One region of the Pseudotabrizicola sp. 4114 genome, then DNA from elsewhere that is predicted to be linked to it. Evidence: riboswitches for the same ligand, from Rfam matches in the RefSeq annotation. Region 1 holds a riboswitch; the other holds the start of a gene.
The links. Region 1 has a riboswitch for cobalamin ahead of J2X53_RS14605 (DUF1636 domain-containing protein). Riboswitches for the same ligand answer to the same signal wherever they lie in the genome.

Region 1 (5,829 bases):
GCCCCGGACGCGGGCCGAACACCCGCGCCGACGGGTCGCGGTAGGGATTGTCCTCTGCCGCCTCGTCGCGGGCGGCCAAGGCTGCGGCCCCGGTTTCAAACAGCGCGGCCAGCCCCGGAAACACGTCGCGGAACAGGCCCGAGACGCGTAAGGTGACGCTGATACGCGGGCGGGCCAGCAGGGCCAGCGGCACCACCTCGACCCCCGACACCCGGCCAGAGCCCGCATCCCAGACCGGGGCCAGCCCGGCCAGATGCAGCGCCATCGCAAATTCCTCGCCCGCCGTGCGCATGGTGGCGCTGCCCCACAGGTCGACCACCAGACCACGCGGCCAGTCGCCGTGATCCTGCAAATGCTTGCGCAACAGCTCTTCGGCCAGCTTTACCCCCTGCGCATGGGCAGACCGGGTGGGCACGGCGCGCGGATCGACGGAGAACAGATTGCGCCCGGTCGGCAGCACATCGCTGCGCCCCCGCGCGGGCGAGCCGGAGGGGCCGGGCGCGACACGACGACCCGCAAGTGCGGTCATCAGCCCGGTGCGCTCGTCATCGCCGTACGCGCCCCGGCCAAAGGTGTGCAGCCCCTGACCATACTGGCTTTCCTTGATGTCGCAGACAAAACGGTCGATCCGTGTGATCGCCTCGGCCATGCTTGCGCTGGCAGGCAGGCCAAGGTCATCCTCGACCCCGGTGGAGCGGGCTTCGGTGCGGATGTCGGTGATCAGGCGGTCACGGCGGCCGGGGTCAAGCCCATCGGCGGTGGAGTATTCATCCAGCAGCCGTTCCAGCCGGTGCATCGTCTGTGGCACGGAAGATGGCGCCAGCGGCGGCGGCAGATGGCCGATGGTGACAGCGCCGATCCGGCGTTTTGCCTGTGCTGCCTCACCCGGATCGTTGACGATGAACGGGTAGATCACCGGCAAGGCCCCGGTCAGCGCCTCGGGCCAGCAATCGCCGGACAGGGCGACGGATTTGCCGGGCAGCCATTCCAGCGTGCCATGCGCGCCCATATGCACCATCGCATGCAGACCCAGTGACCGGAGCCAGAGGTAGAACGCGACATAGCCATGACGCGGAGTGCGCGACAGATCGTGATAGTGCGCATCGCGTGCGCCAACCTCGCCCCGTTCTGGCTGCAAGGCGATCAGGATCTTGCCCCGGCGCAGGGCGGCAAACTGAAAGGTTGCATTGGCAAAAGCCGGGTCATCCTCGGGCTGGCCCCATGCTGCGTAAAGCGAAGCGCGCAGGTCAGGCGTCAGCGTGTCGAGGGCAGTAAGGTAGTCCGCGAGAGGCCACGCCAGCCGGGTTTGCATCAGGCCGTCGCTCAGCGCGTCACGTGTCGGGGCGTCGTACCCCTCAGCGGCAAGGTCAGCCAAAAGCGCCTCGGTCGAGGCGAGGGCATCCAGCCCGACCGCATGCGCCATCTGATGCGGGCGACCGGGGTAGGTGGACAGGACCACTGCCAAAGCCCGGTCCGCCGCTGCGGTGACAGACAGCCGGTGCCACGCCTGCACCCGCGCCACCACCCGCGCGACCTGCTCGGGGTCGGCCCGGTGCGCAAACCGCGAGAACTGCAGATCCGGGTCACGTTGCCCCGGCGACTTGAACGAGACCACCCCGGCAAACAGCCGGCCATCGACCTCGGGCAGTACCACATGCATCGCCAGATCGGCGGGCGACAACCCCCGGTCCGACCCGCGCCAGTCGCGCTTGCGGGCCGTCGACAGCGCCACCTGAAACACCGGGCAGTCCATGCCGTCAAACGGCGTGGAGCCATCCTCGGCCCGCGCTGAAAAGGCTGTGGCGTTGACGATGGCAACCGGCGGAGCAGCGCTGAGCCGGGGTCGCAGCCAATCAGCCAAACCGGGGGCCTTGAGCGACGGCGCAAACACGCCGCATGCTGCGAACCCGGCCTGACGCAACGCGAGGATCAGCGCATCAACCGGGGCGGTATCGGCAGCGGTCAGATAGCTGCGATACAGGCTGACCAGCACCAGCGGCCCCTCTGGCGGGGCAGCGATCACCCCGCGCCCGGGGTCATAGAACCCGAAATCCGGCACCCGCTTGTCGCCCGGCACCGGACCGGCATAGAGCCCGGCCGCAAGGCAAAGCTGCGCCAGAGCCGCCTGCGCCGCCACCGCGCCCCCGGCGTCACACAGCGCCTGCAACCGGCGCAGGGTCGAGACCGGCAAGGTTGACGCCGCATCCAGCGCCGGATCGGGCCGCCCGTCAGCGGGCAGGATCGCCAGCGCAATCCCGTGCCGCCGGGCCAGATCCTGCACCGACGCAATGCCATAGGGCCAATACGCCTCGCCGCCGATCAGGCGGATCAGAATGGCCTTGGCCCCGGCAAGGGTCTGCTCGACATAGGTATCGACCGAGACCGGATGTTTCAGCGCAACAATGTTCTGCAAGCGCAGCGAGGGCAGCGCCCCTGCCGCGCGGTGCCAGCCTGCCGCAAAGGCCCCAAGGTCGCTGTCGGAAAACGACAGCACCACCAGCTCTGCCGGGTCCTGACCCGGATCAAAAGGGGCTTCGGTCTGATCCAGACCATGGGTCTCGCGGAAAACGACATGCATGATGCGGTTTCAGCCCCTCAATACGCTGAGGAGTGCAGTTTCGTCGATGTCATGGTGTTCGGCAATGACCACCAGCCGCGACCGGCGCGGCTCGGTGCCCCATGGGCGGTCAAACTGCTGGCGCACCCGCTCGCCCACCGCCTGCACCAGCAGGCGCATCGGCTTGCCCTGAACCGCGACATAGCCCTTGATCCGCAGGATATGCTGCTCGCGTGCAAGGCGCTGGATGCGGGCGACCAGATCATCCGGATCGGTGATCTCTGGCAGATCAATCACGACCGAGGCAAAATCATCATGCTCGTGATCGTCATGGCCATCGTGATGGCTGGGACGGGCGGCAAGATCATCTTCGGCGGCCGCGTTCAGGCCCAGGATCACGCGGGGGTCGATGACACCATCGGTCATCGCCAGAATCGGCAGGCGGCGCGGGGCCTCTGCCTCGATCATCGCGCGGGCCCTGGCGAGCCCGGCTTCCCCGGCCAGATCGGCCTTGGACAGCAACACGACATCGGCACAGGCGATCTGATCCTCAAACACCTCTGACAGCGGGGTTTCATGGTCAACCGCATCATCGGCCAGGCGCTGGGCATCTACCGCGGCCACATCGGGCGCAAACCGGCCTGCCGCAACCGCTTCGGCATCGGCCAGCGCGATGACGCCATCAACCGTGATCCGTGACCGGATCGCGGGCCAGTCAAACGCCTTGAGCAACGGTTTTGGCAGCGCCAGACCAGAGGTTTCGATCAGAATATGGTCGGGCGGCTGTGGCAGGGCCATCAGTGCCTCGATCGTCGGGATGAAATCATCGGCCACGGTGCAGCAGATGCAGCCATTCGCCAGCTCGACGATGTTCTCGACCGGGCAGCTTTCGTCGGCGCAGGATTTCAGGATGTCGCCATCGACGCCCACGGTTCCGAATTCGTTGACCAGAATGGCCAGCCGCTTGCCCTGCGGGTTCTGCATCAGATGCCGGATCAGCGTGGTCTTTCCCGCGCCAAGAAAGCCGGTGATGACGGTGACGGGAACTTTGGTCAGGTTGGTCATTTCAGCTCTCCAGGGGGGGAAGACGGGCAAGGCTTTGCTTGCGGAAGATCACGGGCCGGTCGCGCCAGGGCACCAGACCGTCAGGTGTGGCCGCATACAGTGCGGCACCGCGCAGGATTTCCGGCACATCCGCCTCAGTCATCCGCCCATAGACGTAAGACCAGCTGCCCGGTTTGCTCAGCGCGATGCCGCACCCGTGGTCGCAGGCGGACAGGCACTCTACCGGACGGACCGCCACCCCGTCAGGAATGTCGGCAGAGCGGATGGCGGTGAACAAGCGGGCACCGGGGCAGACCTCGCCCTCGGGCACCGGCTGCCCGGCCCGGCAGGTCATGCAGATGTGTAAGACAGCGGTCATACAACCCTCTTGGTCAGACAAACGGGGAATGGCCGACGGCAAGGGCAGAGGGCCCCATTCCGAAGGTCACGGCACACCCCGTCCGTGTTTCAGTTCAGGCGCTGGCAGGTCTCCCGGCTTGCGGATATCGGACCCTGTGCCAGATGGCGTCGGGGTCCGGCGCTCTGTTCGCCTTCCCAGCCTGATGGCCAGTGGCATGAACAGACCTTTCCGGTCACGGTCGCGGGGGCGGCTGCGCTTTGGCTTGGTGGCCCGGTGGACCGCAAAACCTGTCGCATTCCCTCTTGGCCTGCCGTAGGACAGGCACCAGCGCTTAGTCTTCCGACTCCTTTGCCACAGCGGGGGGCGGTGTCAAGGAAAAGGACCGGCACGATGACGGACGTAAACGACCCGGATGCAGAAAACACAGACGCAGAGCTTGCCCGCCACGCATCCAAGATGGCCAAGAAAAAGGCCGCCCGCGACCGGATGATGAGCGGGAAAGAAGGCGAAAAGGGCCTGATCATCGTTCATACCGGGGCGGGCAAGGGTAAATCCTCGTCTGGTTTCGGCATGATCCTGCGCTGTATCGCGCACGAGATGCCCTGCGCTGTGGTCCAGTTCATCAAGGGCGCCTGGGATACCGGCGAGCGCCGCATGATCGAAGGGCATTTCCCGCATTTGTGCCAGTTTCATGCGATGGGCGAAGGCTTTACCTGGGAAACCCAGGACAAGGCCCGCGACATTGCGGCGGCACGCAAGGGCTGGGAAAAGGCAAAAGACCTGATCCGCAACCCTGACATCCGCTTTGTGCTGCTGGACGAAATCAATATCGCCCTGCGCTACGACTACCTGGATATCGACGAGGTGCTTGCCTTTCTGCGCGACGAAAAGCCGCCGCTGACCCATGTGTGCCTGACCGGGCGCAATGCCAAAGAGACGCTGATCGAAGCGGCGGATCTGGTAACGGAAATGACGCTGATCAAGCATCCGTTCCGCTCTGGTATCAAGGGGCAGCCCGGGGTTGAGTTCTGATGAGCGTGCTCTGCGCGGCATCTGCCGGGGCTCTGCCGCTGAAATATTCCTGCCAGGACAAAAGCAATCGTTCCTTAACCTTTGCCAGCGACTCTGGGGGAGCGGAACAGGGAGGGATCCCGATGGCCGCCCAAGGTAAAGGCGCCGCGTCCCGGTCGTGCAAGCGGTCCGGGGCGCGGCTGCTGATGTCTGGTCCTGCGCATGCTTTTATCTTGGCATTAAATATCCCCGCCGGAGGCTCCCGCAGGCGACGTGGCGCTGGGGGTGAAAGATAAGATGACAGCGCTGATGATACAGGGCTGCGGCTCCAATGTCGGCAAGTCGATGCTGGTGGCCGGCTTGTGCCGGGCGGCGCGGCGCAGGGGGCTTTCGGTGGCCCCTTTCAAGCCACAGAACATGTCGAACAACGCCGCGGTCACGGTCGATGGCGGCGAGATCGGCCGGGCACAGGCATTGCAGGCGCAGGCCTGCGGGCTGGAGCCGGTGACGGATATGAACCCGGTGTTGCTCAAGCCCGAAACCGATGTCGGCGCGCAGGTCATCGTTCAGGGGCGGCGGGTGGCGACGGTGCGGGCACGCGACTATGCCGACCTCAAACCAAAGCTGATGGTGTCGGTGCTGGACAGCTTCCACCGGCTGCGGGCCGCACATGATCTGGTGATCGTCGAGGGGGCGGGCAGCCCGGCAGAGGTCAATCTGCGGGCGGGCGACATTGCCAACATGGGCTTTGCCCGCGCCGCAAATGTGCCGGTGGTGCTGACCGGCGATATCGACCGGGGCGGGGTGATCGCGCAGATCATCGGCACGCAAGCGGTGATGGACCCCGCCGATAACG
Region 2 (5,829 bases), on a different contig from region 1:
ACCAGCCGCACCAGATGCGGCATCATCAGCCCGACAAAGCCGATCAGCCCGGAAAAGGCCACCATGACCCCGGTGATCAGCGCGGCCACCACAAAGACGGTCAGCCGGAACCGACCAACCTCGATCCCAAGGCTGGCGGCGGTTTCATCGCCAAGGCTCATTGCATTCAGCCGCCCGGCCTGCGCCCAAAGCCACAGGCCACAGGGGATCAGCACGGCCAGCGGCCACAAAAGATGGCTCCACTGCGCAAGGCCCAGCCCGCCCAGCATCCAGAACACCACGGTATGGGTGGCGCGCGGATCGCCCAGAAAGATCAGGATATTTGCACATGCCATGATGACAAAGCTGACGGCCACCCCCGCGAGCACCAGCCGGTCGGCACTGCTGGCGCCCGCCAGTTGCGCAACCCCCAGCACCAGCACCGTGGCCCCCAGCGCCCCGCCAAAGGCCATCAGCGGCACGGTCAAAAGACCAAGGAACAACCCGGTGTGCATCAGTGCCGCAATGGCCCCGAAAGCCCCGCCCGAAGAGATCCCCAGCAGGTGCGGATCGGCCAGCGGGTTGCGCGTGACCGCCTGCAGCGCCGCCCCTACAAGGCCCAGACCAGCCCCCACCAGCCCGGCCAGCACCACACGGGGAAAGCGGATTTCCCAGACGACGTTGGCCCGGCCCACACTCCAGTCCGCGGTCACAACTCCCGGCAGGACACGGTCCAGCGCCACGCCCCAGACCGTGCTCAGCGGGATCGCCACCGCCCCCACCGACACAGCCACGATGATCGAGACCAGCAGCAGCAACGCCGCCAGAACGGCGATGCCGGTGCCGGTCCCGACCCGGCGCGCGACAGAGGGATGGGCGGTGGCGTCAACCATGGCTCAGTTGCTCCAGAAACCGGCGACCAGCTTTTCCACGGCATGAATATTGCGCGGACCGGGCGTTGCCTCGACATATTCCAGCACGACAAAACGGTCGTTCTTTACCGCGTCGATGCTGGCAAAGGCGGCGCTGTCCTTCATAAAGGCAATCTTCTGCTCGGCGGTCACATCGCCGTAGTTGACGATCACCACCACCTCGGGGTTGCGTTCCACCACCGGCTCCCAGCCGATTTCGGCCCAGCTCTTTTCCAGATCATTCATGATGTTGGTGCCCCCCGCCGCCTCGATCAGCGCAGTCGGCATCGCATAAGCCCCGGCGGTAAAGGGTGCCTCTTCACCGCTGTCATAGACGAAAACGCGCAGCGGGGCCGAGCGGTCAACGCCCGCCGTCGCCCCGGCCAGACGGTCCTTCCAGCCCGCTACCAGCTCTGCGGCCCTGGCCTCGACGCCAAAAATCTTTCCAAGGTTCAGGATGTCATTGTACATGTCATCCATGCTGGATTTGGCCTTTGGCCCGATGTGGATGCAGCTTTCGGTCAGCTCATAGGTCTGAATGCCGAAGGGTTCCAGCGTCGCGGGCGTAACCTCGCCGCCGACTTTCATGCCGTAGTTCCAGCCCGCAAAGAAAAAGTCAGCCTCGGCCCCGGCCATCACTTCCTTGGTGGGGTATCTGGCCGCAAGTTCCGGCAGTTCGGCGACACCGGCACGCATCTCAGCATCCAGCGTCTTCCAGCCCGAAATGCCGGTATAGCCGATCATTCTGTCGCGCAGACCCAGAACCAGCATCATCTCGGTCAGGTTGACATCATGCGATATGGCGCGGCTGGGGGCGGCATCAAAGGTCACTTCGCGGTCACAGCTTTTGACCGTGACCGGAAAGGCGGCAGCGGCGGTGGCAGACAACAGCAAGGCCAGAAGGGAAAGACGGATCATGTTTGGTCCAGTTTGTCAGAGATGAAAGGAAAAACGGGGGGTTGGCCCTGTCCGGTCGATGCGCGCGCTGACGTGAAAGGCATCGGCAAGCGTGGCCTCGGTCAGCGCCTCGGCGGGCGTGCCGTCGGCCAGAATTCGTCCCGCACGCAGGATCAGCACACGGGTTGCAAATTCGGCGGCCAGGGTCAGGTCATGCAGCGTGGCAATGACCGTCAGGCCCAGCCCCTTGAGCAGCGCCAGAAGTTCCAGCTGGTGGCGGATGTCGAGGTGGTTGGTGGGTTCATCAAGCACGATCACCCGCGGTTGCTGCGCAAGCGCGCGGGCCACCATCACCCGCTGGCGTTCACCGCCTGACAACGTGCCAAAGGCGCGGTCGGCCATTCCGGTCAGATCCATGCGCTGAATGGCAGCCTCGATGATCGCAGCGTCCTCATCGCCAGAGGCAAACAGGCCCGCGCCCCAGCCTTTGCGATGCGGCAGGCGGCCAAGCGCCACAATCTGCCGGGCGGTCAGCGCAAAATCGGTGGGCTGTTCCTGCAAGACAGCGGCAAGGTGGCGCGCCGTCTTGGGCGCACCCATCAGCCAGATGTCCTTGCCCATCAGCCGCACGGTCCCTTTGCGCGGGGCCTGATGACGATAGATCAGCCGCAACAACGAGGATTTGCCCGCCCCGTTCGCCCCGCAGATCGCCATGATCTGGCCTTGCGGCACGGCAAAGCTGATGTCGGACAGAATGTCGGCCTGCCCCTTTGGCCCCCAGCAAACGCCGCTCAGTTCAACGTCGGTCACTGGATCGCCCCTTTGCAGGTGACGATCATCGCCGCCGGAATCCGGGCCAGAGTGTTGGCGCACAGGCGCGGCGGACAGTCCCGGCCAGCCATCCAGCCGTCATCAAGCGCGGCATAAAGGCGCGCGAATGCGACAAGATCGTCAATCGGCTCTGCCGGGTCAATGTCGCCGAACAGCCAGGTCGCCCTGGCATTTGCCCGCCAGCCCACGACGCAAGGTCCACCGTGATCCGGCACACAGCCCGCCAGACAGGCCGTGCCCGACACGTCGAAATCGCCCGATAACCCCGCCGCTGCAATCGCCGTGCGCAGCTTTTTCAGCAAGGCAAAGCCGGGCTCGCAGCTGCTGCCTGTGTGTTTGCAGGCCTTGCAAACCAATATCTGATGCGGCGCGGATTGCGCCACGGAGTAAGAGGGCGTGGCCACTGGCCGCCGCGGTTTATCGTCCATCGAAGACTCCTTCCGGGGCACCCCGCCCGGTGGTTACTGACTTCGATGGCAGGTCTCCTGACTCGCGGGTCCGGGCTTGCCCCGCCTTCCCAGCCTTTCGGCCAGTGGCACCGGGGGTCGCTCACCGCTTACAGTTGCGGGGGCAGTCACGGAATTGGCGGCTTTTGCCTACACCACACCGTATTCCCTTTTCACCCGGCCGCGCGTGGTTTGGCCGGGAACCATCCCGCACAGGTTTGCCGCCACAAGCCCGCCGGGTCAATCCACATTCTGCTCAATCCGGCAGGCAGGATGCTCCCGTCACAGGTGCAGCGCCATGATCACCGCGTCGCGCGCCGGAATGGCTACCGACAGGTCTTCGCCCCAGTGAACCACTCCCGGCATCAGCGCCCTGCCGTTCACCCGCACATCGACAGGCTGCGGCCCGTCCGTCGGGTTCACCAGCCACAGATAGCGCTGGTCCCCGTCCACATGCAGGCGGCCCTGCACGGCAGGGTTGCCAGTGTCGATCATGGGCACGATCCCGGCCCAGGCCATACAGGCCGCAAACCATGCGGCTGCGCCCTCGCCGCCCGCCTCGATGTCGCGGAAATGGCCTGCCGAAATATGGGTCCCGATCAGCAATGTGCGACCCTCGCCATGGGGAGATGTCGTGACGGCCACCCGACCATCATCGAAGCCGCCTAAGATCGTCGCCCCGGCAGACCGATAAGATTGCAGAAAGCCGCCCCCCCGCAGCGCCACTCCATCAAGCGTCAGAGCGATCCTGTCGGCGATGTCGGGCATGAACTCGACCTCGTGTTCTTCGATCCCGAACATTTCGGCAAGTCCGTTGTGTGGCTGCCTGACACCGACACGGCCCATATCGCCGAAATATCCCGGACAGGCCTCGGAGATCAGCTTGCCCCCCTTGGCCACCCATGCGGCAAGGCGTTTGGCCAGATCAGCCGGGATCAGGATCGGATAAGGCGCATAGAGCACGTCATACTGGTCAATGTCGTCGCAATGCACCCAGTCCGCCTGAACGCCCAAGTCAAAAAAGCCGCGATAGGCCCCCCACATCGAGTCCTGATAGGTGGTGAAACCGCCCTCTGCCGACAACAGCCGGTCAAAGCGCTGCGCCTCGGGGATCAGCAACAGGCCGATTTCCCCCCGCACCGGCTTGGCCGCCATCAGCCCTGCCTGCGCGGGCGCATTCGCCCAGCGCCCGATCTGCGTCTGCATCTCGGATCTGGGGGTGCGCTCGCCATCCATGCCATAAGCGCCGAATGCCCCGAACAGCGGCCCATCCAAAAGTGGGCGGTAACGCAGGTTCATCATCCCCCGCGCCCCGGCAGCAAAGGACGCAAGCGACCACAGCCGAATATCCTCGGGCGTCGCAACCCGCGCATCATTCTTGGCGCGGCCCAGAACCTGTGGCTGCATCCACAGCGGCCCGCCCTGCCGCTCGGCGTGCCAGAACGGTTTGCCACGCGCCGCCCCCCGCACCAGATCGCCAGCATAAAAGTTGCGCCACGGCTGGTTGCCCTTGCGGGCCGCGATCCAGGTATAGCCGTAAATCTCGACCTGTTCCGCCGCCCGCCAGTCGTTGCAGCCATGCCCGGCCAATGCCGTGACCGACCCTGCGATGCCGTGCGAAATGATCTTCGCCTGCGGGTCAGCGGCGCGGATCGTGGCAATCTTGTCGTCGACATGGCCGTAGAAATTGTCTTCGCGAAAGGTCATCCAGTCCAGACATTCTGCATAGGGCTGCACCTGCCGGGGCGGCATGATGTCATCCCAGTCGGCATAGGAATAGCGGTGCCAGACCTCGGCCAGCGCATCAAGGCTGCCGTATTTCTGGCGCAGCCAGACCCGGAACGCCGCCGCCGTCGGATCAGAGTGATCAAACTCCGGCTGATAGTTCATCTCATTGTTCACGTCATAGCCCATCAGGCCGGGGTGGCCGCGATAGCGCTCGGCCAGCCGGGTCAGAAACCCCATCACCGCCTCATGCACCTCGGGCGCGTTGAGGGTCATCGGCCCTGCCCCGCCCAGACCCTCGCCAAAGCCGCCCACGGCGGTTGACGGGCTGAGCTGTGATGCCATGGCCCGCCCGTCTGCCGTCCGCATCCGGGCATGGCCAAGCTTGCGGGTCAGCCAGTCGGGGGCCGCCATGGTGAACTCGGCGATAACGGTCGCCATGCCGTTTTCGGCGGCTAGATCCAGCTGCCGGTCGCAATCATCCCAGTCGAACCGGCCCGGTGCCCGCTCGATCGCCGACCACATGAACCAATGGCGAAAGGTGTTGAGGCCATCGGATGCTGCCACGCCATAATCGCGCGCCCAATCCTCACGCGGCGGGTTTGACTTGCGGAAATAGACCGCGCCATAGGGGATCTGGGGGTGAGGGATTGGCATGGCTAACCTTTCGGCCCTTATATCGGGCACGGTCTGGGTCTTGGGGTGTGGATGGTCGCGGCGGGCATCGCGCATTCATTCCCTATGGGTCACGCACCAAACCGCGTGCGGTGCAGCATCCGGCGGTTGCGCGGATCGGGGTTCGGAACCGCAGAGATCAGACTTTGGGTATAGGGCTCGCTGGGCCGGGTGCAGATCTGTTCGGCAGCGCCGGTTTCAACGATGCGGCCCTTGTGCATCACCGCGACCCGGTCGCAGAAATACCGGACCACCGAAATGTCATGCGCGATGAACACAAAGCTCAGGTCGAGCCGCTTTTGCAGATCGAGCAGCAGATCCAGCACCTGCGCCCGGATCGACACGTCAAGCGCCGAGGTCGCCTC

Region 2: it holds a riboswitch for cobalamin, as region 1 does, so the genes downstream of both, J2X53_RS07500 (DUF1636 domain-containing protein) here and J2X53_RS14605 (DUF1636 domain-containing protein) in region 1, are expected to answer to the same signal.

What each region holds. Positions count from the first base shown of each region.
Region 1 covers NZ_JAVDWP010000006.1:23,292-29,120, forward strand. The annotation lists gene cobN (cobaltochelatase subunit CobN) at 1-2,578, opposite strand, end outside; gene cobW (cobalamin biosynthesis protein CobW) at 2,588-3,622, opposite strand; gene J2X53_RS14605 (DUF1636 domain-containing protein) at 3,624-3,980, opposite strand; cobalamin riboswitch at 4,066-4,306, opposite strand; gene cobO (cob(I)yrinic acid a,c-diamide adenosyltransferase) at 4,353-4,994, shown strand; gene J2X53_RS14615 (cobyric acid synthase) at 5,271-5,829, shown strand, end outside.
Region 2 covers NZ_JAVDWP010000003.1:13,325-19,153, reverse strand. The annotation lists gene J2X53_RS07515 (iron ABC transporter permease) at 1-872, opposite strand, end outside; gene J2X53_RS07510 (ABC transporter substrate-binding protein) at 876-1,808, opposite strand; gene J2X53_RS07505 (ABC transporter ATP-binding protein) at 1,824-2,597, opposite strand; gene J2X53_RS07500 (DUF1636 domain-containing protein) at 2,594-3,046, opposite strand; cobalamin riboswitch at 3,076-3,287, opposite strand; gene J2X53_RS07495 (beta-galactosidase) at 3,347-5,446, opposite strand; gene J2X53_RS07490 (ABC transporter ATP-binding protein) at 5,536-5,829, opposite strand, start outside.